DNA from 4 places in the Gilvimarinus sp. DA14 genome. Region 2 is predicted to be linked to each of the others. Evidence: predicted binding sites of a transcription regulator. Region 2 holds the regulator's gene; each other region holds the start of a gene.

Region 1 (5,479 bases), 510 kb from region 2:
CGCTGCTGGATCGCGAATTTAAACGCCTGGCGCTGCTGGATTTAGATTTTGAAGCGCTGGCGAAAAAGCTCAATATGCAGACTCTGGACGATCTGTACGCTGCGGTAGGGGCCAGCGATATCGGCGTGGGCCAGGTGCTTAATGCCGCCCAGCGTTTGATTGATAAAGAGCATCCCAAAGAGCCGGTTATTCCGTTTAAAGCCCGCTCACCGAAAACGAAAAAAGATTCGGATGTGTACATCGAGGGTGTGGGTAACCTGCTGACGCAAATCGCCAGCTGCTGTAACCCGGTACCGGGCGATGCCATTACCGGCTACATAACCCTGGGCCGGGGTGTCTCCATTCACCGCGCCGATTGCAGTAATATTTTGCAACTGCAGGCGGATGAACCCGAGCGCATTATCAAAGTGGACTGGGGTCGCAAGCCCCAGAGCAGTTACTCGGTGGATATTATGGTCGAGGCCTACGACCGCTCGGGCCTGCTGCGCGATATTACCTCACTGCTGGATCACGAGCGCATCAACATCAGCGCCATGCAAACCCTGTCCGACAAACAGAAAAACTCGGTGGATATGCTGATTACCGTAGAAATTCGCGGCTTTGATGAACTCAGTCGCGTGCTAACGCGGTTAAATCAATTGCCGAATATTGCGTCGGCGAGAAGGAAGTTGTGATTAATGTCAGACGTCTGATGCCGGACGTCTGACGTTTCAGTCTTGCCAACTTCCAAGCTTTTGCGTCTGACCTCAGACGTCCGACATCCGACGTTTCAAGACATAGGATACAAATTCATGCCCACTCCAACCTACACCCTCGACGATTTAATCTACTTAATGCAACGCCTGCGCGATCCGCGCGATGGTTGCCCGTGGGATTTAAAACAAACCTACGAGACGATAGTGCCGTCGACGATTGAAGAAGCCTACGAAGTGGCGGATGCGATTGAGCGCGGTGATTTGGATCACTTAAAAGAAGAGTTGGGCGATTTACTGTTTCAAGTAATTTTTTACAGTCAATTCGGCACTGAAGAGAAACGATTTGATTTTTATCAGGTGGTGGATACCTTAGTGGCCAAGCTGGTGCGGCGCCACCCGCATGTATTCCCCAACGAAAATTTGCGCGAGCGCTACGGCGATCAGCCCGCCGACGAAGCCGCTATTAAGCAGCGTTGGGAAGACATCAAGCAGGAAGAGCGCGAGGCCAAAGGCGTGCGCGGTACGCTTGACGATATTCCGCTGAATCTAGCCGCACTCAGCCGCGCGGCTAAGCTGCAAAAACGTGCGGCGCGCACCGGGTTTGATTGGGACGACATCAAAGGCCCCATTGCCAAGGTACGCGAAGAGCTGGAAGAAGTAGAGCAGGCGCTGGCCTCGGGCGATATGGAGGCCGTAGAGGCCGAGATGGGCGACTTATATTTTGCCGCAGTGAATATCAGCCGTTATTTAAAGCAAGACCCCGAGGCATCGTTGCGCCGCGCGAACCGCAAATTTGAGTCGCGGTTTCGCTACATTGAAGCCAATGCGCCTAAACCACTGGAGCACATGAGCCTGGAGGAAATGGACGCCCTGTGGGACAAAGCAAAACAAGAGGGCTTGTGACATGAACAACGCCGCACAGCAAAAAGCCATCGCCGCTATTGAGCAAGGTGATTGGCATGGCGCACACGAGCTGGTGCAGGATGGCAACGACTCGCTGTCGTGCTTATTGCATGGTTACCTGCACAGAGAAGAGGGCGACCTGGCCAATGCCGCTTACTGGTACCGCCGTGCGCGCCAATCTATGCCTGATAATTCTTTGGCTGATGAGCTAGAGCGTATTAAGACGTTGGCCGGTGAATAATAATAGCTTGAGTTTTGATACGGTCGCATCTGCCTATGCGCGCTTTAGACCGGGGCCACCTCAAGGGTTATCGCCGTGGATTATTGATCACGCACAGTTACAGCCCGGGGCTAAAGTACTGGAAATCGGCTGTGGTACGGGCCAGGCGACGCTTCTGTTTAAGGCACTCAACCCCGATCAAACCAGTATTGATCCCGGTGAGCGTTTACTTGAAATTTGTCAGTCAGTTTGTCGTGCTCACGCGGGCTACCAGTTTGAGTGCGCCACCTTTGAAAACTATAACTCTTCGTTCGAAGCGTTTGATTTAATTTACGCTGCCACCAGTTTCCATTGGGTAGAAGCCGCTGTCGGCTACCGGAAGGTCGCAAGCCTTCTAAAACCGGGTGCGCACTTTGCGGTAATAGTTGATCGTCCGGCAGCGCGGACGGGCTTTTTCACGGATGTTCAGAGCGTGTATCAGCGCCACGCTCCTGAACTTAAAAAGAGCAGTCTTGGCCCACAATTATCTGAGCCTGAAGCAGACGTTGGCTTAGAACTTGTCGCGCGGACAAGCTTTTCTCGTGTTATTCACTATACAGCCGATGAATATGTCGGGTTGCTGGGAACCTTCTCTGACCACATTGCTCTGGGCGACAATCGACTCGCTGCTCTACAAAAAAGTGTGCGCAATTTGATCAATAAAAAATACAGTGGTCGAGTTGAAAAACCTCTATTAACAGACGTTTCTCTGTATCGTCGTATAACCTGATGTGAAAGTATTTTTTCAGGTTTGGCTAAGGCTGAATAAAGTGGGCGCCTTCCGTTGGTGCACTTTCTTTATTTTTGCTCCAGAAAAGATCCCGGTTTATCGATAATTCCGCCAGTATCCGGTGCGCGCCCTAGTGTTTACTGGGCCATTTTAGTCCATAGGGCCTGAGTGCTTGCCCTGCTAATCACCGCATGATGGTCCGTACAATTGCTAGTGAAGAAGTTGGCCTGTGCCTTGCTCTAGCTAGCCTAACGCAAATTGAAACCGTTAGGAGTTTTTATGGATAAGCAAGCAATGACCGATGCACTGGTAAGCGCTAAAGCCGCGAAAGGGTTAACCTGGGAAACTATGGCCGCTGATATTGGCGTCTCGCCGGTGTGGTTGACTTCGGCCTGCTTGGGTATGAACAGCTCGCCCGCCGATACCGCCAAAAAAATAGCCGACTATCTTGAGTTGGGCGACGATGTTGCCAAAGCCTTAGAAGCCTTCCCCACGAAAATATGGGATCAAGCCGTACCCACAGATCCGCTGATTTATCGCCTGTACGAAGTGGTTGGCGTTTACGGCGAAACGCTGAAAGAAGTGATTCAGGAAAAGTTCGGCGACGGCATTATGAGTGCGATTGATTTTTCTATGGAAGTGGACAAAATTGAAGACCCGAAAGGCGACCGCGTACTGCTGACCTTAAACGGTAAATTCTTGCCTTACAAAACCTGGTAAGCGGGAGCAGCTTGCTGTTGTACTTACTGTTAGTAAGTCGCGCGAGCGCAAACTGAGGTTCGCGCTAAGCCCATAGCTGGTGCGCTTGCTTTACCACCAAAGCGTGCCGCTTGGCCAAGGCTTTGCGGTCATCGTCATACCCACCGCCAATAACCGTGGCGGTGGGTATGTTGCGGGCCTGACAAATACTCAGCACCAAGTGATCACGCTCGGCAATACCCGCTTCGCTGACTTTTAATAAACCGAGCGGATCTTCACGGTAAATATCAACGCCGGCATCGTATAAAACCAGCTCGGGTTGCTCTTGGTTTATCACTTCTGCAAGGGTTTTCTCAACCGCCTCTAAATAGTCATTATCCGTAGTGCCGGGGGGTAGGGCGACATCAATATCGCTGATCGCCTTGCGCGCGGGAAAGTTTTTTTCGCAATGAATCGAACAGGTAATCGCGCGGGGTTCGTCGGCTAAAATGGCGGCGGTGCCGTCCCCTTGGTGGACATCGCAATCGAAAATCAGCAGCTTTTTAACTTTTCCCTGAGCGAGCAGCGTACGTGCGGTAACCGCTAAGTCGTTAATAATGCAGAAGCCTGAAGCAAAATCGTAATGCGCGTGGTGGGTGCCACCGGCAAGGTGACAGGCAATGCCGTAACTTAGGGCAAGGTGGGCGGTAAGCAAGGTGCCGTTAGGAGAGATCAGTGTGCGTTTGCGCAGGCCTTCACTCCAGGGCAGGCCCATGCGCCTTACTTCGCTGGCAGACTGTTCGTTGCGACAAAAACGCTCTATGTATTCGGGGCAGTGGGCACCGTAAAGTACGGCTTTGCTCGCAGGGCCAGGGCGAAAGGTATTGTTAGGCGTCAGTATGCCTTGTTCGCTCAGGTAGTCGTTAAGCAGGCCAAACTTTTCCATGGGAAAGCGGTGGCGCCCGGGAAAGGCAAATGAATAGGCGGGGTGAGTGACCAGTGGAATTGTCATTCGGTTGGCTCAATAGCGAGAGGCGAGCTTAAACTCGAAAGGTGGGTTTAGGCTTCATAGTCAATCGCACTGATGTAATAAACCTTTTCGCCTTCTTCGTTGCGCAGCACCACCTCGTCGTCCAGCTGCTTTTTTAACATGGCGCGGGCCAGCGGTGAATCCATACTAATCAGACCTTCGCGCACGTTAAACTCGTCCGGCCCCACAATGCGGTAGCGCGATTCTTTGCCATCGTCATCTTCCAGTGTTACCCAGGCGCCAAAAAATACCCGGTCGCGGTCATCGGGCAAACGGTCAACAATGGTTAATGCTTCCAGTCGTTTGGTTAAAAAGCGCACGCGCGAGTCAATTTCGCGCAGGCGCTTTTTGCCGTAAATGTAATCGCCGTTTTCCGAGCGGTCGCCGTTTTTGGCGGCCTCGTGCACTACGTCGGTTACCTTGGGGCGCTCTTCTTTCCATAGGTAGCGAAGTTCGGCGCGCAGTTTTTCCGCGCCTTCAGCGGTAATGTAAGCCGAGCCTTTGGGGCGCGGTGGTCGCCAGCGGCCCATTAAGCGCTGCCTAAATTTAATTGCTGTTGGTAAAACGCCAGCTCTTCGCGCGCGGCGGTTTGGATCGCCTCGGCGCTTCTAAAACCGTGGGCTTCATCGGCGAAGGTTACGTAACGGTTGGCTATGCCTTTTTGCTCCAGTGCGGCGACCATTGCTTCGGCCTGCTCGGGTGGCACGACTTTGTCTTTTAAGCCTTGCAAAAAAATCACCGGGCAGCTGAGCTGCTCAATGTGGTGAATAGGCGAGCGCTCGGTGTACACGGCTTTGGCCTCGGGGTAGGGGCCGACCAGTGTGTCTAAATAACGGGATTCAAACTTGTGGGTGTGCTCGGCCAGCGCCGATAAATCGCCAATGCCGTATAAGCTTGCGCCTACGCTGAAGGTATCAGTAAAAGTAAGGGCGGCCAGCACGGTGTAGCCACCGGCGCTTGAGCCGCGAATAATCAATTTGCGTGAATCCGCCAAACCTTGATCCGCCAAGTACTGGGCGCCAGCGGCGACATCGGCGACATCGGCGACACCCCAGTTACCTTTTAAGCTGTCGCGATAGTGACGGCCGTAGCCGGTGCTACCGCGATAATTAACATCTAAAACCGCAAACCCGCGGCTTGTCCAAAATTGCAGCTTTTCGTTTAGGGCGCTGCTGGTGGCGCCC
Region 2 (5,479 bases):
AAATCGGTGGTGTTAATGACGATATCGGCGGTATCGCGCATGGGGCCGAGCAGCTGGTGCTCGGTGTTAATCGCCTCATTCAGGTGGCGATGCTTATCGCTCAGGGGATGCTTGCGCCTGGTTTCACTGAAGCGCTGCACAATTTTCTTGGTTTCGGCATCCAGAAACACCACAGTGAATGGCAAATGGGCGTCTTTCAGGGTATGCACCATCTGCGGAAAAATACCCAAGTCTTGCCAGGCGTCGCGAATGTCTATGCCGATGGCAAAGTTCTGATTTTCAGCGTCTTTGTGAACCTGGATTTGCGCCACCAGCGCCGGCAGTAAGCTGACCGGTAGGTTGTCGATACAGTTGTAGCCCGCATCTTCCAGCGCATTCAGGGCTGTACTTTTACCCGAGCCCGATAGCCCGCTGACAATCACTAAATGCATGGTATTTAATCCGGCTGATCTATTGCGGCTTGATACAGCTGCTCTGGCGACTCGGCCCGGCGCAAGGCGTCACGGTAGGGCGCTTCATTTAATGCTGAGGCAAGCGCTGCCAGGGTTTTTAAATGGTCATCTTCGGCTTCGGCCGGAACAAGCATGGCAAATACGACATCCACCGCTTCGCCGTCGATAGCGTCGAAGTCGATGGGCTCTTCAAGGGTGATGAGTGCCCCGAGGGTGGAGTCGCAGCCGGGAATACGGCAGTGGGGAATGGCGATGCCATGGCCGATGCCGGTGGAGCCTAACTTTTCCCGTGCGATAAGCCGCCTGAAAATATCATCGGCATCCATTCCCGGCACCTGCTCGGCAATGGTGTTGGCGAGAATTTCCAGGGCGCGCTTCTTACTCACGCCTTCGATGCGACATAGGGTACGCTGGGGGGAGAGTATTTGATCTATTTGCATGATATCAGCGGTGGCTTTTCAGCTTTTCTTTGTGCTTAATCAACTGGCGATCAAGCTTGTCGGTTAGGGCGTCGATGGCGGCGTAAAGATCCTCGGAGTCAGCGTCGGCAAAAATATCTTTGCCATTGACGTGAATAATAGCTTCGGCTTTTTGGGTGTTTTTTTCGACTTCGAGAATGACGTTGATGCTGGTAATAAATTCGCTGTGGTGGGTCAAACGCTCCAGCTTGGTGTGTACATAGTTATTGATGGCATCGGTAATTTCCAAATGATGACCACTGATGTTCACTTGCATACTAGAGTCCTCTGTTGTCTGGGGCGGCAGTTTGCGCCGCCCCGGAAATGTTACACCAGGCTTTTACGCTCGTTGGACGGCGGAATATTGAGAGATTCCCGGTATTTGGCGATGGTGCGCCTGGCAACCTGAATGCCTTGCTCGGCCAGCATTTGCGTGATCTTGCTGTCGCTGAGGGGCTTTTTCGGGTTTTCGGCGGCAATCAGCTTTTTAATGATAGCTCTAATTGCGGTCGAGGAACATTCACCCCCTGAATCGGTACTGACGTGGGACGAGAAAAAGTACTTCAGCTCGAAAATACCCTGTGGGGTGTGCATATACTTTTGCGTCGTCACCCGCGAGATGGTCGATTCGTGCATTTCTACCAGCTCGGCGATATCGTGCAACACCAGAGGCTTCATGGCCTCGGCGCCATAGTCGAGAAAACCGCGTTGTTTTTCTACGATGCAGGTGGCCACTTTTAACAGGGTTTCATTTCGGCTTTGCAGGCTTTTCAAAAACCAGCGCGCCTCTTGTAAATTGTTCTTTAAAAAGGTGTTTTCGCGGCTGGAGTCGGCGCGTTTTACCAGTGATGCATAGCCCGTGTTAATGCGCAGGCGTGGCGCGATGTCCGGATTTAGCTCCACTGTCCAGCGCCCCTCGCGCTTCTCGACAAACACATCCGGCACCACGTATTCGGTTTCGCGGGTGTCGATAATGTCACCCGGGTGCGGATTGAGGCTCTTTATCAGCGCCACCGCCTGGGCAAGTTCCGGCTCTTTGAGACGGGTTTTACGCATCAATTGGCGGTAATCGCGGCTGCCAAGTAGAGGTAGGTACTGCTGTACGATCAGCTTTGCGGCGTCGAGAAATGGAGTGGATTTATCGAACTGGGACAGTTGCACCAGCAGACAGTCGGTCAGGTTTTCACTGCACACCCCCGAGGGATCAAACTGTTGCAGGCGGCGTTTAACCGCCTGAACTTCGTCTAGCTCAAGCTCTTCGAGGTTTTCGCTGAGGCCTTCGTATATCTCTTCTAGGGTGGTGCTAAGTAGTCCACTGGGCTCGACGGCGTCGATGATTGCCATGGCGATCAGCTCGTCGCGCTCGGACAGGGGCGTGAGATTGAGCTGCCACATCAAGTGATCGTACAGAGATTCGGTGCTGCCACGGCGGCTTTCAAAATCGCTGTCATCGCCTTCGTAATTACTGGCCGGCAGCGCGGGGCCAGAGCTTTCGTAGACGTCATCCCAGCTGGTGTCGACGGGTAGGTCTTGGGGGATGGCCTCACTCCACTCGCTGTCGGCCTGGGGGTCGCCATCGTTGTCACTGCTGTTAGTTGGTGTCTCGGAAGTGGCGTTAGCCGTTTCGCGCGCCTCAGCGGTCTCATGGGTGTCGTTAGCTTCAGAGTTTTTATCGCTCTGTTCGCTGTCGAGGTTTTCCTCCATTTCCAGCATAGGGTTGGAGTCTAGCGCCTCTTGGATTTCCTGTTGTAAATCCAGAGTAGACAACTGCAGCAGGCGAATGGCCTGCTGCAGTTGAGGTGTCATAGTGAGCTGTTGGCCCAGCTTAAGCTGTAGCGATTGCTTCATAATTTTTGATGTTTCTTTCGGGCATTAATCGCAGAGTGTAGTCAGCCTACTGCTCGCAGGCAACACGTTTAAGCAATGTTTATGCCTGAGGCGCAAAAAAATTTAAAAGTCAAGATGGGCTGAGGCGATGTGGGCGCTTAGAGCATGAAGTTTTCGCCCAGATACACTTTGCGTACCTTCGCATTACTGAGGATGTCCTCTGAGTTGCCTTCGGCGATGATATGTCCCTCGGACACAATATAGGCTTTTTCGCAGATGCCCAGCGTCTCGCGCACATTGTGATCGGTGATCAAAATGCCGATATCCCGGTCTTTCAGGTGGCGCACAATCTGCTGAATGTCGCTCACCGAAATGGGGTCGACCCCGGCGAAGGGTTCATCTAGCAAAATAAACGCGGGGTTGGTGGCCAGGGCGCGGGCGATCTCAACGCGGCGCCGCTCGCCGCCAGACAGAGCCATGCCCAGGCTGTCGCGAATGTGAGTGATGTGAAACTCGTGCATCAGAGATTCCAGCTCATCCTTGCGCTGCTCGGCACTGAGATCTTTGCGAGTTTGCAAAATGGCGAGAATGTTATCGGCCACCGAAAGCTTGCGAAACACCGAGGCCTCTTGCGGCAGATAACCAATACCGGCGCGGGCACGCCCGTGAATCGGCAGTGAGGTGAGGTCTTGTTCGTTCAGGCTGACACTGCCGCGATCGGCTTTAACCAGACCTGCAATCATGTAAAAGCAGGTGGTTTTACCGGCGCCGTTTGGGCCCAGTAGGCCGACGATTTCGCCGCTGGAGACGCTGAGGGAAACATCGATAACAACCTGGCGGCCTTTGTAGCTTTTAGCCAGGTTTTGGGCTTTCAGTGTTGCCATGCTTACTGCTCGATTGCCGCCGGTGGAATGGTCATTTGAATACGGTCCTGGCCCTCGGCATCGCTCTGGGCGTTAACCAGCTCTTGGGTCAGATCGTAGTGAATGCTGTGTCCGCGCATAATCGCCCCGTCCTGCTCGAGCTTGGCAGCTTCGGTCATAGAAACGGTGTTGTTGGCGCTGTCATAGACAATTTCGTTGGCTTCGGCACTGACTATGCCGCGTTCGGCGCTGGGCTTTTGTTGGAAGTGAGCAGGTTTGCCCTTGGCGGTGACGACCTTAACGCTGTTGTCGGGGGTAAACTCCACCGTAATGGTGTCTGCTTTTATCAATAGTGACCCCTGTTGTAACAGGGCATTGCCACTGTATGTGATGCGCCCATTTTTCTGGTCGAAGGTTTGGGTGTCGGCCTGCAGCTGGAACGGTTGCTCGCGGTCGTCCGGCAAAGCCTGGGCTTTGAGGGTAAAAAGCAGGGTCGCAAGAAATGCGGCGGTGATAACCGAAAATTGCGATTTAAAGGGGATCATAAAGGCTTTTTACCTCGGCTAACAATTCTATTTGGCCTTCATCCAGGTCGGCATTCAGCCCTGTGGCAGTAGTCTTGCCGCGAGCGCTGAGCATAGTAACAGGTTTGCTTGTGTGGGCGTATTGGCGTTGTGTGTCGATCAGTAAGTCATCGGTGCTGATGGTGACGCGGCCGAACTTCGGGTGATCGCTGTGGGCCGTAACCTCCTGTTCCAGCATTAACGTCTGGTGTTGATTGTCCGCGGTGCCGCGTGCTGCGCTTAAGTACCAAGGAGCTTTACCTTCGCTGTAGAACTCTAACTGCGGGGCGATGATATCGCCGCGGTTTTGTCCTTCCGCCTGATAATAATCGACTCGTTCGGCATGCAGCGTGTGCTTTAAAGTACCGGCGGTGTCGTAGGCGCGATCGCTCATGCCGATGATGTAGGTTTCGGGGGCAATGCTGACGCCTGCTCGGGTATCCGTCTCGCCGAGGTTGATGTCGCGGGGGGAAAACTGCAGTGCGACAAACACTAATAGGGCGCATAGGGCGATGGGGACAAACCAGGTTTTGGGCTGGCGCTGGCGCATCTTTAGCCTCCGGTGTGGCGCGCTATGGCCTGTTCAAAATTGCCTTGCGCTTGCAAAATTAAATCGCAGGCATCGCGCACGGCGCCTTCGCCGCCAGCGCGGTGGCTAATCCAATGGGCGTATTCGGAGACACTGGCATGGGCATTGGGCACGGTAAGCGCTAATCCAACGCGGGTCATGATGGAAAGGTCGGGCCAGTCGTCGCCCATGTGGGCAATTTCTTCGGTTTTCAGGTTTAGTTCGCTAAATACTTCCTGTAGTGCAGCCCATTTGTCTTCGCGGCCCTGAATGAGCAGGTCGATACCCAGTTCGCGGGCGCGGCGGGCGACCACTTCGCTGCTGCGTCCAGTAATAATGGCCACCTGCACCCCGGTGGCCATCAGCGATTTAATGCCTTGGCCGTCCTGGGTGTTGAACGTTTTCATTTCGTTCCCTTGATTGTCGAAGTAAAGGCGGCCGTCGGTGAGCACGCCGTCCACATCCAGAATCAGTAATTTGATGCGCTTGGCCAGCGCCAGGGTTTGTTCAGTCATAGAGTCGCTAAATTCAGTTATAAAACGCCGGCGCGCAGCAGGTCGTGTAAATGGACAACGCCGATGGCGGTTTGATCGTGCGCCGCGACAATCAGCGAAGTGATTTTTCGCTCTTCCATGATTTTAATGGCCTCGGCGGCCAGAGTTTCCTCGTTAATGGTTTGCGGTGCATGGGTCATAACCTCTGCCATGTGAGCGTGCTTGAGGTCGATATTGCGATCGATACAGCGACG
Region 3 (5,479 bases), 410 kb from region 2:
GTTTGGTATTAACGGCTTTGTGATTGGCCCGCTAATCGCCGCTTTGTTTATCGCTTTTTGGGGCATTTTTATGCGCGAGATTAACGTGCGGGAAAAGCCTGAGGAGTTGCCAGCGCCAGTTGAAAATGACCAGCAGCCAAGCGAACTAGGACAGCAGCGCGAAGACTGAGCAGGGCCGAACTGTATTATCTGTCAGCGCAGCCCCATACGCGCGGCATCGACAATATCCATAATACGGGCAAGGTAGGCGTCTTTGGGGCGAAAGCCGCCTGTGGTGCGACTGCGCATATCCCGCTCCAGACTGTAAAGCATTTTCTCCAAGCGCCTTTGATGTATTCCCAACAGCGCCTGTAGCGGGTCAGAAATCAACCCTGAAAAACAGGCAAAGACCGCAAACAACGCCATGACACTGGCGGTGGATAACACCAACAAGGCCGTCTCAGGCTCGGCGGGAAACAACGCGTAATACCAGCTGCCAAGCCAGGGGCCGAGAAAAAAATCCGCCACCGCCAACCGATTGGCGACCACCCCCGCCAATACCGCACCTATGGCTAAACCGCCGGGGGTAAACTTTTGCAGGGTAAAGGCGCCGGCAATAGTCGCTACCAGGGTGTTGCCGATGTCAGCTGTAGCGGTTCGGGTCAAGGCGTATTGCGACAGGGCATCTACCAGCGCCTTGTGCAGGTGCTGCTCCTGTTCTGTGCTCAACCGGCCCAGATTTTCATCGGCGACTATTGTTTGGGCGATAGCATCGCGCAGCGGGCTGGCCCCATCACCCAGTCCCAGCAGCTGACGTTGTGTTTGCGCCATCAAATACGCCTGCACCTGGGTCTGCAGACCGCTCGGCATTTTACGCAGCAAACGCGCGACGGAGTTAAGTCCCGCTTGGTGCAACAGCCAGGCAAGAAGCTGACTAAGGAGGTAAAACGGCGCCCAGAGCAAATTGAGCGGCGCGCGCAACAAATCCCACCCCAGCGCCCGGCGATTGGTGCTCCAGGCACCCGGGTAGCGAAAATGCTGACACACAAAGAGGGGAATGGCGTCGCGCCGCTGGGCAAAATACTGCGCTATCCCTCGATCAATGGCATCGAGCAGATGCTGCTCTGCGCGCGGACTCATAGGCTATACAGGCATGACAAGTAACTAAGATTTCGGCTGGCTATGGCGTCAGGGCGCCGCCTCGCTATCGGCTTGCGCGCGGTATTGGCGCAGCGCACTGTACAGCCAATCGCTGGCATTGAGCATGGTGCCATCCGCCAATACGACCTGGTAAGGGCGGCGAGTAATAGAGCTTTTACTGGCGAGGTTATCGATAAAACCCTCCGCGTCTTTGGCATAGCGGCTGGCGCGGTTATATTTCATTTGCAAATGCTCCGCCGCTTCTCGAGCCGAGTGCTCACTGCCATTGCGAATAAAGGTCACCCCACTTTCGGCAACAAAGTCGATCAAATACTGGATCTCTTCTTCATCGCTCGCGGCGCAGGCGGCAATACTGATAAATAAACTGAAAAAATACACACTAATCTTGCGCAACATGATCGCTCCTTTGATTAAACTCCATGCTCACCAGCAGTGGGTTGTGATCTGAGCTTTGGTACACGGGCACCTCGGCGGCGCTGATGGACACACCGCGCGTCCAGACGTGATCCAGCGCCATACCGAAGGCCTGGGTGCGGTTATCCTCGGCAAATACCGCAGGCGTTAAGCCCACCGGCTCGAACAAGTGATTAAGCAGCTCGCGACGGCTGTCGCTCCAACTGTTGAGGTCTCCCGCCAGAATCACCGGCCCCTCGTGGGCTGCGACTATTTCGAGCGCGTCCTGCAATTGCTGCTGATAGGCGCTGGTACCCAGCTCGAAATTAATGGCGTGAATATTAACGGCCAACAGGCGGCGTCCGTCGGCCAGCACATACTCGACAATACTGGTGGCTTTAGGCGTTCTCAACCAGGGCTCGGTGTGCTCAAAACGACAGTGCACACTGGCGGGCCAGGCGCTTAGAGTCATGACACCGGTTTGCGCTTCGTCGGTGCTGTAACCCGGGGCAAAGCGCCAGTAGGGCTTAAGGCGCGATAGCCGCTCGCTTAACAGCGCCTCCTGCAACAGCAGGATATCCACATCGCTGCTCAACGCCGTCAGATCGGGCAATAAGTTTTCGCGCTGCGCCTTGTAGATGTTCCAGCTCAGCAAACTGACGGCTGCAGGCATGGCGTAGTCATCGTCGTACAGCTGAGCGCGACTGTTGCGCAGCGCCCGGTGACATAGCTCGGGGGTGGCGGCATAATCGGTTAAGCCCGCCTGCTCATCGGATAAATTTTCCGCTGGCGCCCACAGAGCCCCGCTGGCCAACCATAACCCGAGGCCAAGGGTAAAAGACCTAACCGCTAATGTTGTCATAAAAAGTCATCACTGAGTGCGCAGCAGCGCATACTGCCAAACACTTTAAATACAGCCGATATATAGGGGCGAGTTTAGAGCCTTAAACCCCCGGCGAGTTCCCCCCTGCTGCACAGTTCAAAACAGCTACCCCAGAGTCAAAACTGTTGTTGAGCCTGCCGTTGTTTGCGGGTCAGTCCCATCTGCTCATAGATATCTGCCGCCAGACGATAAAAGCGTGTCTCTTCTGGCTGTTTATCAATTGCCGCTTCAATCCGCCGGGCCGCCTGTTCGTAGTTCGCCTCAGAGAAATACACCCCGGCCAACCGGTATTGGTAATAGGGGTTACTGTCGCGGTAATTTTCTACCACTTGCAGCAGAGCCTCGGCCAGTTCATAGCGGTGCTGCGAACGATAGAACTCACTCAAATTCCAGACTACGGTTAAATCTTCCGGGTTAATGTGCGCTGCCTGTAAATACAGCGCCTCAGCCGTGCGGGGCAGCCCCATTCGCCAGTACAGCGTCGCCAGATTATTCCACAAATAGCTCTGCTCATCCGCCAGCGAAATGGCCAAACGCATTAGCGCCAACTTGCGCGGCGACGCCGTATCGCCCGGCTCCATTGTCATAGCCAGGTTGTTGTAGTACTGCGCGATGGCCGTCTCGTCACGAATCAATGTCTGCGGGTAATAGGGACGATAGTTCCGCATGTCCAGGTCGACCACTATATCGTCGGTGCTAAAACGCAGGTCTACTTTAACATTTACATGCCGCATAAACTGCACCCGCTCATTGTTCATCGCCCAAGTTGGCGGCACCTGCACATCGTTGAGGCTGGCGGCCAAACCTACGTACCTCGCCATAGCGACAAACAACAGCGAGAAGCTAAGGCAGTTCGCCTCGCGCCGGGCGAATACTTGGGCAGCCGTCAGGGTGGCCAGGGGCTGATAGGAAATCCCCAGGCCGCCGGCAGCCGGTGGGGCTATTAACGCATGATGAAGAGCTTTGACTTTACGATCGTCGCCTTTTAACCCCGCCACAGCCTGTTCAGCATAGGCCTGCATTTGCTGTGTTAGCGCCATTACCGCTGTGGGCGGGTAGCGAACTTGCGTTTGTGTGTCCTCGGGCTGCAATTTTGCCACTTCAACCAGCTGCGGATCGGGTTTTGCCAATAACCCAACAAGAGCCTGATTGGCACAACCAAGACTGACGCACGCCAGCCCCAATAACAGGAAAAACCGCAGCGAAAGAAGATTCATACCGAGCCTTTTAGTGCCATTGCCCATCTTTTGAGTATAGCAATCCACACTACAGCTGCACTGTGATGCACCACTTCGCGCTTTTATCGCACTCTTTACTGACATTTTTATTTCGCCTATCACGCACAACTTTAGCGCCGTTTTATGCATCGAAAAATATTTTCAGCGCTTTCACAGTGCAAAGTTTTTTAAACGCCTGATAAGCCATAAAAAAAAGCCAACAAAAACGCACAAGTTTGGCGAGCCCAGTTGTTGGCACAGGCTTTGAAATACAGGCTATTAACGAGCAACGACTCGTCCATCAATCATTTCAATCTTGGGGAATGGGAGAACACAATGATCGACAAGAACAAACAAACGGGAATAACAAGCTGGCTTAAGCCAGTAAAAAAATTAGCATTAACGGCCATAGTCATGTGCGTCAGCGTACACACCCTGGCAGTAGGCGAGCCGGAAAAAGAAGATCTTAAATTTGGGTTTATTAAGCTCACTGACATGGCACCACTGGCCATTGCGCTGGAAAAAGGTTACTTCGAAGACGAAGGTCTATTTGTCGAGCTTGAGGCCCAAGCCAACTGGAAGGTCCTGCTGGACCGAGTCATTACCGGCGAGCTGGACGGCGCGCATATGCTGGCAGGGCAACCACTGGCGGCCACCATCGGCTATGGCACCGAAGCGCATATTATTACCCCCTTTTCCATGGACCTGAACGGTAACGGCATTACCGTTTCCAATGACATCTGGCAACAGATGAAAAAACACATTCCCGAAAACTCCGACGGCAAACCCGTACACCCGATCAAGGCTGATGCGTTAAAGCCGGTGGTTGAGGAATACAAAAAACAGGGTAAACCATTCAATATGGGCATGGTATTTCCCGTATCCACACACAATTATGAGCTGCGCTATTGGCTTGCCGCCGGCGGCATTCACCCAGGCTATTACGCCCCCCATAAGGGTGACACCTCGGGCCAACTGCAGGCCGATGCCCTGCTGAGCGTTACCCCACCGCCGCAAATGCCTTCAACCCTTGAGGCGGGCACTATTTACGGTTACTGCGTGGGCGAGCCCTGGAATCAACAGGCCGTATTTAAAGGCATTGGTGTGCCGGTTATTACCGACTATGAAATCTGGAAAAACAATCCTGAAAAAGTATTCGGCATTACTCAAGAGTTTGCCGAGCAGTATCCCAATACTACGGTGCGCTTAACCAAAGCACTGATTCGCGCCGCCAAATGGTTAGACGCCAACAACAACGCCAATCGCCCTGAAGCGGTAGAGATTCTCTCCAAGCCTTATTACGTTGGCGCTGATTATGAAGTGATTGCCAACTCTATGACCGGCACCTTTGAATACGAAAAAGGCGATAAGCGTGAAGTACCTGACTTCAATGTATTCTTCCGCTATCACGCCACCTACCCTTTCTATTCGGATGCTATTTGGTACCTCACGCAAATGCGTCGCTGGGGCCAAATTTCAGAGCACAAGGACGATCAGTGGTACTTCGATACCGCCAAGAAAGTGTACCGCCCGGACATCTATGCCGAAGCGGCCAAGGCCCTGATCGAAGACGGTGAAGCCGAGGCGACTGAGTTTCCTGACTTCGCCAGCGAAACTGGCTTTAAAGGCCCGCAGCCTGAGTTTATCGATGGCATTAGCTACGACGGCAGCAAACCCAACGAGTACCTGGAAAAGCTGACCATCGGTTTGAAATCCAAAGACACTTTGTAAGTAGTAACCCCTTGGCGCTTTGGCCACGGGCTAAAGCGCTGTTTTTTATTTCGCGAGGAGCAGGTTATGAATTCCGCAATCGCCGTAAAACAAAAGTGGCAGAGCCTGCGTTTTG
Region 4 (5,479 bases), 110 kb from region 2:
CGCGACGAGATCACCAAAAACGCCTTTGTGCTGTTGCCCATGGCGGAGCTTGCCCCCGACGAAGTTCATCCGTTATTGCAGCGCACCTATGCGCAACTGTGGCAAGAGTACGACCAGAGCTCGCAAAAGCTCTGGCCGGTATCGTTTGAATGGCGCGGTAAAGAGATATCGGTTGGAAAGAGGGTCTAATGTCGGAGGTCTGATGTCAGACGCGGAATGCACAATGCCTAACGCAGAACGCAGAACGCAGAACGCAGAACGCAGAACGCAGAACGCAAAAAAATGTTATCCAGCGTCCATGGCGTCCGACATCAGATGTCTGACCGCATTTATAGCCACCGCAGTTTTCTAAACAGTACCAGCAGCCCAGCGCCAATTAAGCCCATTAATCCCATAACAATAAAGTAGCCGTTTTTAACGTGCAGCTCCGGAATATTGTCGAAGTTCATACCGTATATGCCGGCGATAAATGTCAGTGGAACGAAAATGGCGGTAATGACCGTCAAAACGCGCATGGTGTTATTCAGCATGTGCGAGGTGAGCGACAGATAGCCTTCAATTAAATCACCGCAAATTTCGTAGTACATGGTCGCCAGGCTGTGTACTCGCTCGCAGCGGTCGAACAAATCCTGCAAGGCGTGGACGATATCTGGCTCGGTGCGTATAAATAGATCCGGGGTTTCTTTTAACAGGGTCTGTGCAATGCGCTCGTGGTAGTTAAACACGCGCTTTAATTTACGCAGACGAGATTTATAGGAGATTAACGTGCGCATTACTGAGTCGTTAGGACTTTCCTGCATGGCATCTTCCAGATCGTTAATCCGCTCTTCGAATGCCAGAACTGCGTCCAGATAGCGGCCTACCGAATAATGCATGATGCGAATGGCCAGCAGCGCTGGCTGGCGCACCAGAGAGCTTTTGGCGTCGTTCCAGTGCTGTTGGATGCTGAGTGATTTACCCTGATGGATACTTATAAAACACTTTTCTGAGGCGAACAGAGCAATGGGAACAAGTTCGACATTGAGTTCTTCGTCAAAGTGAGTGATACCGCGATACAGCACCAATTCCTGGTCGTCAAAACTCTCGGTCTTGGGAGGGTGTCTTTTGCGCTGGGCATCTTCGACCGCCAGAGGGTGGCAGTCCATGGCCAGCAGTAAGTCGCGTTCGGCGCGAGGGTCTTCACTTAAAATATCAATCCACAGGTGGCCGTCGCCACTTTCGCGCCATTGCGCGATAAGCTCTTCGCCGCCGCAGCGGCGTTCACCCGACTCGCTAAGCCAGAGGGTTTTAATCATAAGTTTATCCCTTACTGTTGTAGGCTGCGCCCGCCGTCAACGGCGATAATCTGCCCGGTGATATAGGGCGCCTCAGTCAGTAAAAATGCCACCGTGCGGGCGATGTCGGCAGGCTCGCCGCTGCGCTGCAAGGCGGTTTTCTCCAGTATAGATTGCTGCGCTTTATCGCTCAGCGCAGCGTCATCTTCTGGCCAGGCGATGGCCCCCGGAGCAATGCCATTGACTCGCACCTCGGGTGCCAGTTCCCGTGCCAGGGTTTTGGTTAGCATCACATTGCCCGCCTTGGCCATACAGTAAATGCTGTGATTCTTGAGAGGACGCTCGGCGTGTATGTCGGCAATGTTGATGATGCAGCCCTCGGTTTGCTGCAACGCCTGGCTCAGTTTCTGACTGAGGAAAAAAGGCGCTTTTAAATTGCTGGCAAATAAATCATCCCACTGGTGTTCGCTGGCGCTGGCTAGCGCGGTGGGATAAAAACTGGAGGCGTTGTTGATCAGAGCGTCCAGGCGGCCCCAGCTGGAGCATGCCGTTTCCGCCAGTGCTTTGAGCTCAGGCATCTTGGCTAAATCCGCGCGGACTGTGCACACACTGTTGTCCCGCTGAGCGTTTAGGTGCTCGGCCAATGCCTCCGCCTCGGTGACCGATTGGCGGCAGTGGATGATGAGGTTCCAGCCCTGCTGATGTAAATGGGAGGCAATGGCGGCGCCAATGCGTCGAGCTCCTCCGGTAATGAGGGCGACCCGGGGTGTGCTCATAAACTCTGCTCCTGTTTAAAGTCTTGCAATAAACGTAAGCGCTCGGCTTCGATTGCCTCGCCCAGCTCGCCGCCCTGGTAACCCTGTTTTACCAGAGCCTGAATATCAACTTGTTGCGCCACGTTTAGGGCCTCGGCTAGGTATTGGCTTTGTGGATAGTCGTGCTTGGTAAAACCTGTGCGCCCGCGCGAGTCGGCCTTGCAGGTCAGTAGAAATTGATGGAAACGTTTGGGTTTGCGGTAGGCGTCTGTCTGCTTAAATAATTTAAGTAAAGTGGCGGGCTTAAGTTCAAACGCGCGGTGACAGTGGGTGTGAAACTGCGCCGCTAGCAGAGCCAGATCGCGGCAATCGTTGGGCACGGCTAGGCGCTGGCATAGCTGCTTGATGGGCGCGATGCCCCGCGTTTCGTGACCAATATGGCGGGGCCATTCGTCTTTTGGTGTGAGCCCCTTGCCTAAATCGTGCATTAGGGCGGCAAAACGTACAGACACATCATCGCTTAGTTCGCAGGCTTGTTGCAGCACCATCAAGCTATGGACGCCGGTATCCACTTCCGGGTGGTGCTTGGGCGGCTGGGGGAGGCCAAACAGAGTGTCCAGCTCTGGCATGACCACTGCCAGCGCGCCACACTGGCGCAGTGTGGTGATAAACACGTCCGGATGCCGTTCGCCCAGAGCGCGTTGAAACTCTTTCCAGACTCGCTCAGCTACCAGATGATCTGCCTCGCCGGAGCTGACCATTTGTGCCATAAGTGCCATGGTTGGCTCGGCCACCGTGAAGCCAAGGTGGTGATAGCGGGCGGCAAACCTGGCTACTCGTAAAATTCTTACCGGGTCTTCGCTAAAGGCGCTGGAAACGTGGCGTAAAGTCTTTTCCCGCAGGTCGCGCGCGCCACCGTGTGGATCAATCAGTTCACCTGCTTCGTTCATTGCCATTGCGTTGATGGTCAGGTCGCGGCGAACAAGGTCTTCTTCCAAGGTAATATTTGGCGCGCAGTGAAAGCTGAAACCGCCGTAGCCGGGCGACGTTTTACGTTCTGTGCGCGCCAGGGCGTACTCTTCTTTACTGTCGGGGTGAAGAAAAACGGGAAAGTCTTTGCCTACCGGGGTATAGCCGAGCTCTGCCATTTGTGCGGGCGTGGCTCCCACCACAACCCAGTCTTGCTCGCTGTAGGGGTAGCCCAGCAGGCGGTCGCGCACAGCGCCCCCGACCAGGTAAATTTGCATCTGTTTCGCTGTGTTTGTCATGCCGACATATTATCGATTTCGGCGTTTTAGTCCCACCAATAATTTACTGCTGCGCCCGCAGTTAAGCCCCCTAAGGACGCCCACTAAGCTTCACTCATGACCTGGGTGGCGGATGGAGGCTTTGCGTCTGCTGATACGAAAAAGCCAGCTTGGCAGCAGCGTTATGTCTCACGGTGGTCATTTTTGGTGCGTAGTCTATTGTTTAAGTTTTCCGAGTGCGCAAGTTTGGTGCTTTGGCGCGCATGGTTGCTTGAGGTATTTGCTGTAAATTTGTATAAGATGTTGATATTAAAGAATAAATTCAAGTTGGCTCGCTCTTCGCTATTAACCGGGCAAGCTGGGTCGGTGTGCTAATCGACAGCTACAAAAGAAAATTACTGCCATTAGAAACTAGAGGAAGATTTCATGAAGATGATGAACAAAAAAGTACTGGCCAGTGCCGTTGCCGCTTCTGCCATTGCCTTGAGCGCCGTTGCACCCTCCGCCAGTGCCGAAGTGTCTGCATCGGTAGGCGCTGCTAACATGTACTACTGGCGCGGTATGGATCTGGGTAATGGCGATCCAGCCATCTCAGGTGACATCACTGTAAGCACTGGTGGTCTGTACGCTGGTGTGTGGGGTTCCTCTGGTGACGCTAGCTTGGGTACTGAGTACGATCTGTACGTAGGTTACGGTGGCGAAGCTGGTAGCTTTACTTATGACTTCAGCCTGTGGAACTACAACTACCCAAGTGCACCCGCTAACGCCGATGGCTCTGATGGCTCACCAGACCTTGGCGACTTGACCGAGGCCGTAGTTTCTTTGGGTTTTGGACCGGTTGCTGTGACTTACTACCACGGTCTGGAAGATCTGGATGAGTACTGGTACACCACTCTTGGCGCGAGCTTTGACAAGTTCAGCGTGACCTATGGTCTGCACGAAGACGATTATTCTCACTTGGATCTTGGCTACTCATTCAATGACAACCTGAGCTTCACCATTGGTGTGCCGGTTGATGACGTAGATGGCACTTACGATGACGATGCGAAATTCATCGTTTCTTTGAGCCTGCCAATCGAGTTTTAAGGAAGCAACAATAAGCCGCCGCCAAGGTGCGGCGGCAAAAAACAGCGAGCATGAAGCTGTGGGGGCAAACTGAGGTTTGCCCCTTTTTTGTATTGGCTTGACGGTGATAAATAAAAACGCAAATCTCGTTCACCGTTCACCGTTCACCGTTCACCGTTCACCGTTCACCGTTCACCGTTCACCGTTCACCGTTCACCGTTCACCGTTCACCGTTCACCGTTCACCGTTCACCGTTCACCGTTCACCGTTCACCGTTCACCGTTCACCGTTTCCGCTCCAGGTAGCCTGACCGTAAATCTGGCGCCGCCTAGAGGCGAGCGGGATATTTTGAGTCCGCCGTGGTAGCCGGCTGCTATATCGGCGCAGATCGCAAGGCCGATACCCTGGCCGGGTTTGGATGTGTCCAGACGCTGGCCGCGCTCGACCGGGTTAGCGTTGAGTGATTCGGCAATTCCGTCACCGTCGTCATCGACGTTAATTTGTAGTTGTGCCTCATTGAGCTGGGCGCTGACTGTTACCTGGCTGTGGCCGTATTTAAAGCCGTTGTCCAGCAGGTTGCCTAAAATTTCCAATAAGTCCTGCTCATCGCCAACGAAGGTCAGCGCCGGGTTTATATCCAGCGCGAGGTTGATGCCTTTATCGCGATAAATTTTTTGCAGTGATTGCCCCAGGCGATCGCAGGCTTTTAGAAGCGGGACTTGTTTTTTGCTGCCCGAACTCTGTTCACTGACGGCGCGTTGTAACTGATATTTCACTACTTGATCCATCCTTTCAACTTGCTCTTGTACGTTTCTAGCATAGTCCTTTGCCTCTGGTGGCGGTGTAGCGTTTTGTAATACGGCCAAAGGAGTCTTTAGGCTGTGAGCCAAATCGCCCAAGCTGTTGCGGTAGCGCTTACGCAGACTGGCCTCGCTTTCAAGTACTTGATTGAGTCTATCCACCACCCGCTGAATTTCGCGCGGGTATTGTCCCGTTAGCAGGCTTGTTTCGCCGCTTTGCATTTTGCTTAATGCGTTTGCCAGTGTTCGCAACGGACGCAGTGCCCAGGCGAGTAGCCCGGCGTAAAAAGCGGCCATGGCGGTAACGGCAAGTAAAAGCCATTTAGCCATGGCGGCGC

Evidence for each region. Region 2 encodes sigma-54, which starts transcription at its own class of promoters, with help from an activator protein. Its sites were predicted from a motif close to TGGCACANNNNTTGCNNT; they were not measured.
Region 1: the regulator sigma-54 is predicted to act here: its motif matches at 2,811-2,828, upstream of cynS (cyanase).
Region 3: the regulator sigma-54 is predicted to act here: its motif matches at 3,887-3,904, upstream of NHM04_RS12750 (CmpA/NrtA family ABC transporter substrate-binding protein).
Region 4: the regulator sigma-54 is predicted to act here: its motif matches at 3,605-3,622, upstream of NHM04_RS15150 (TorF family putative porin).

What each region holds. Positions count from the first base shown of each region.
Region 1 is NZ_CP100350.1:3,844,042-3,849,520, forward strand. Features, by position in the region: gene relA (GTP diphosphokinase) at 1-674, shown strand, start outside; gene mazG (nucleoside triphosphate pyrophosphohydrolase) at 792-1,598, shown strand; gene NHM04_RS16825 (hypothetical protein) at 1,600-1,839, shown strand; gene NHM04_RS16830 (trans-aconitate 2-methyltransferase) at 1,832-2,587, shown strand; gene cynS (cyanase) at 2,867-3,307, shown strand; gene NHM04_RS16840 (histone deacetylase) at 3,372-4,277, opposite strand; gene greB (transcription elongation factor GreB) at 4,325-4,825, opposite strand; gene NHM04_RS16850 (prolyl oligopeptidase family serine peptidase) at 4,825-5,479, opposite strand, start outside.
Region 2 is NZ_CP100350.1:3,334,827-3,340,305, forward strand. Features, by position in the region: gene rapZ (RNase adapter RapZ) at 1-431, opposite strand, end outside; gene ptsN (PTS IIA-like nitrogen regulatory protein PtsN) at 437-895, opposite strand; gene hpf (ribosome hibernation-promoting factor, HPF/YfiA family) at 897-1,187, opposite strand; gene NHM04_RS14590 (RNA polymerase factor sigma-54) at 1,238-2,758, opposite strand; gene lptB (LPS export ABC transporter ATP-binding protein) at 2,896-3,621, opposite strand; gene lptA (lipopolysaccharide transport periplasmic protein LptA) at 3,624-4,145, opposite strand; gene lptC (LPS export ABC transporter periplasmic protein LptC) at 4,132-4,713, opposite strand; gene kdsC (3-deoxy-manno-octulosonate-8-phosphatase KdsC) at 4,716-5,267, opposite strand; gene NHM04_RS14615 (KpsF/GutQ family sugar-phosphate isomerase) at 5,264-5,479, opposite strand, start outside.
Region 3 is NZ_CP100350.1:2,923,976-2,929,454, reverse strand. Features, by position in the region: gene NHM04_RS12775 (AI-2E family transporter) at 1-169, shown strand, start outside; gene NHM04_RS12770 (DUF6635 family protein) at 193-1,119, opposite strand; gene NHM04_RS12765 (DUF5329 domain-containing protein) at 1,168-1,536, opposite strand; gene NHM04_RS12760 (endonuclease/exonuclease/phosphatase family protein) at 1,520-2,395, opposite strand; gene NHM04_RS12755 (tetratricopeptide repeat protein) at 2,533-3,633, opposite strand; gene NHM04_RS12750 (CmpA/NrtA family ABC transporter substrate-binding protein) at 3,970-5,364, shown strand; gene NHM04_RS12745 (ABC transporter permease) at 5,431-5,479, shown strand, end outside.
Region 4 is NZ_CP100350.1:3,445,744-3,451,222, forward strand. Features, by position in the region: gene folK (2-amino-4-hydroxy-6-hydroxymethyldihydropteridine diphosphokinase) at 1-189, shown strand, start outside; gene NHM04_RS15135 (magnesium transporter CorA family protein) at 330-1,295, opposite strand; gene NHM04_RS15140 (pteridine reductase) at 1,307-2,050, opposite strand; gene NHM04_RS15145 (multifunctional CCA addition/repair protein) at 2,047-3,276, opposite strand; gene NHM04_RS15150 (TorF family putative porin) at 3,703-4,362, shown strand; gene NHM04_RS15155 (ATP-binding protein) at 4,611-5,479, opposite strand, start outside.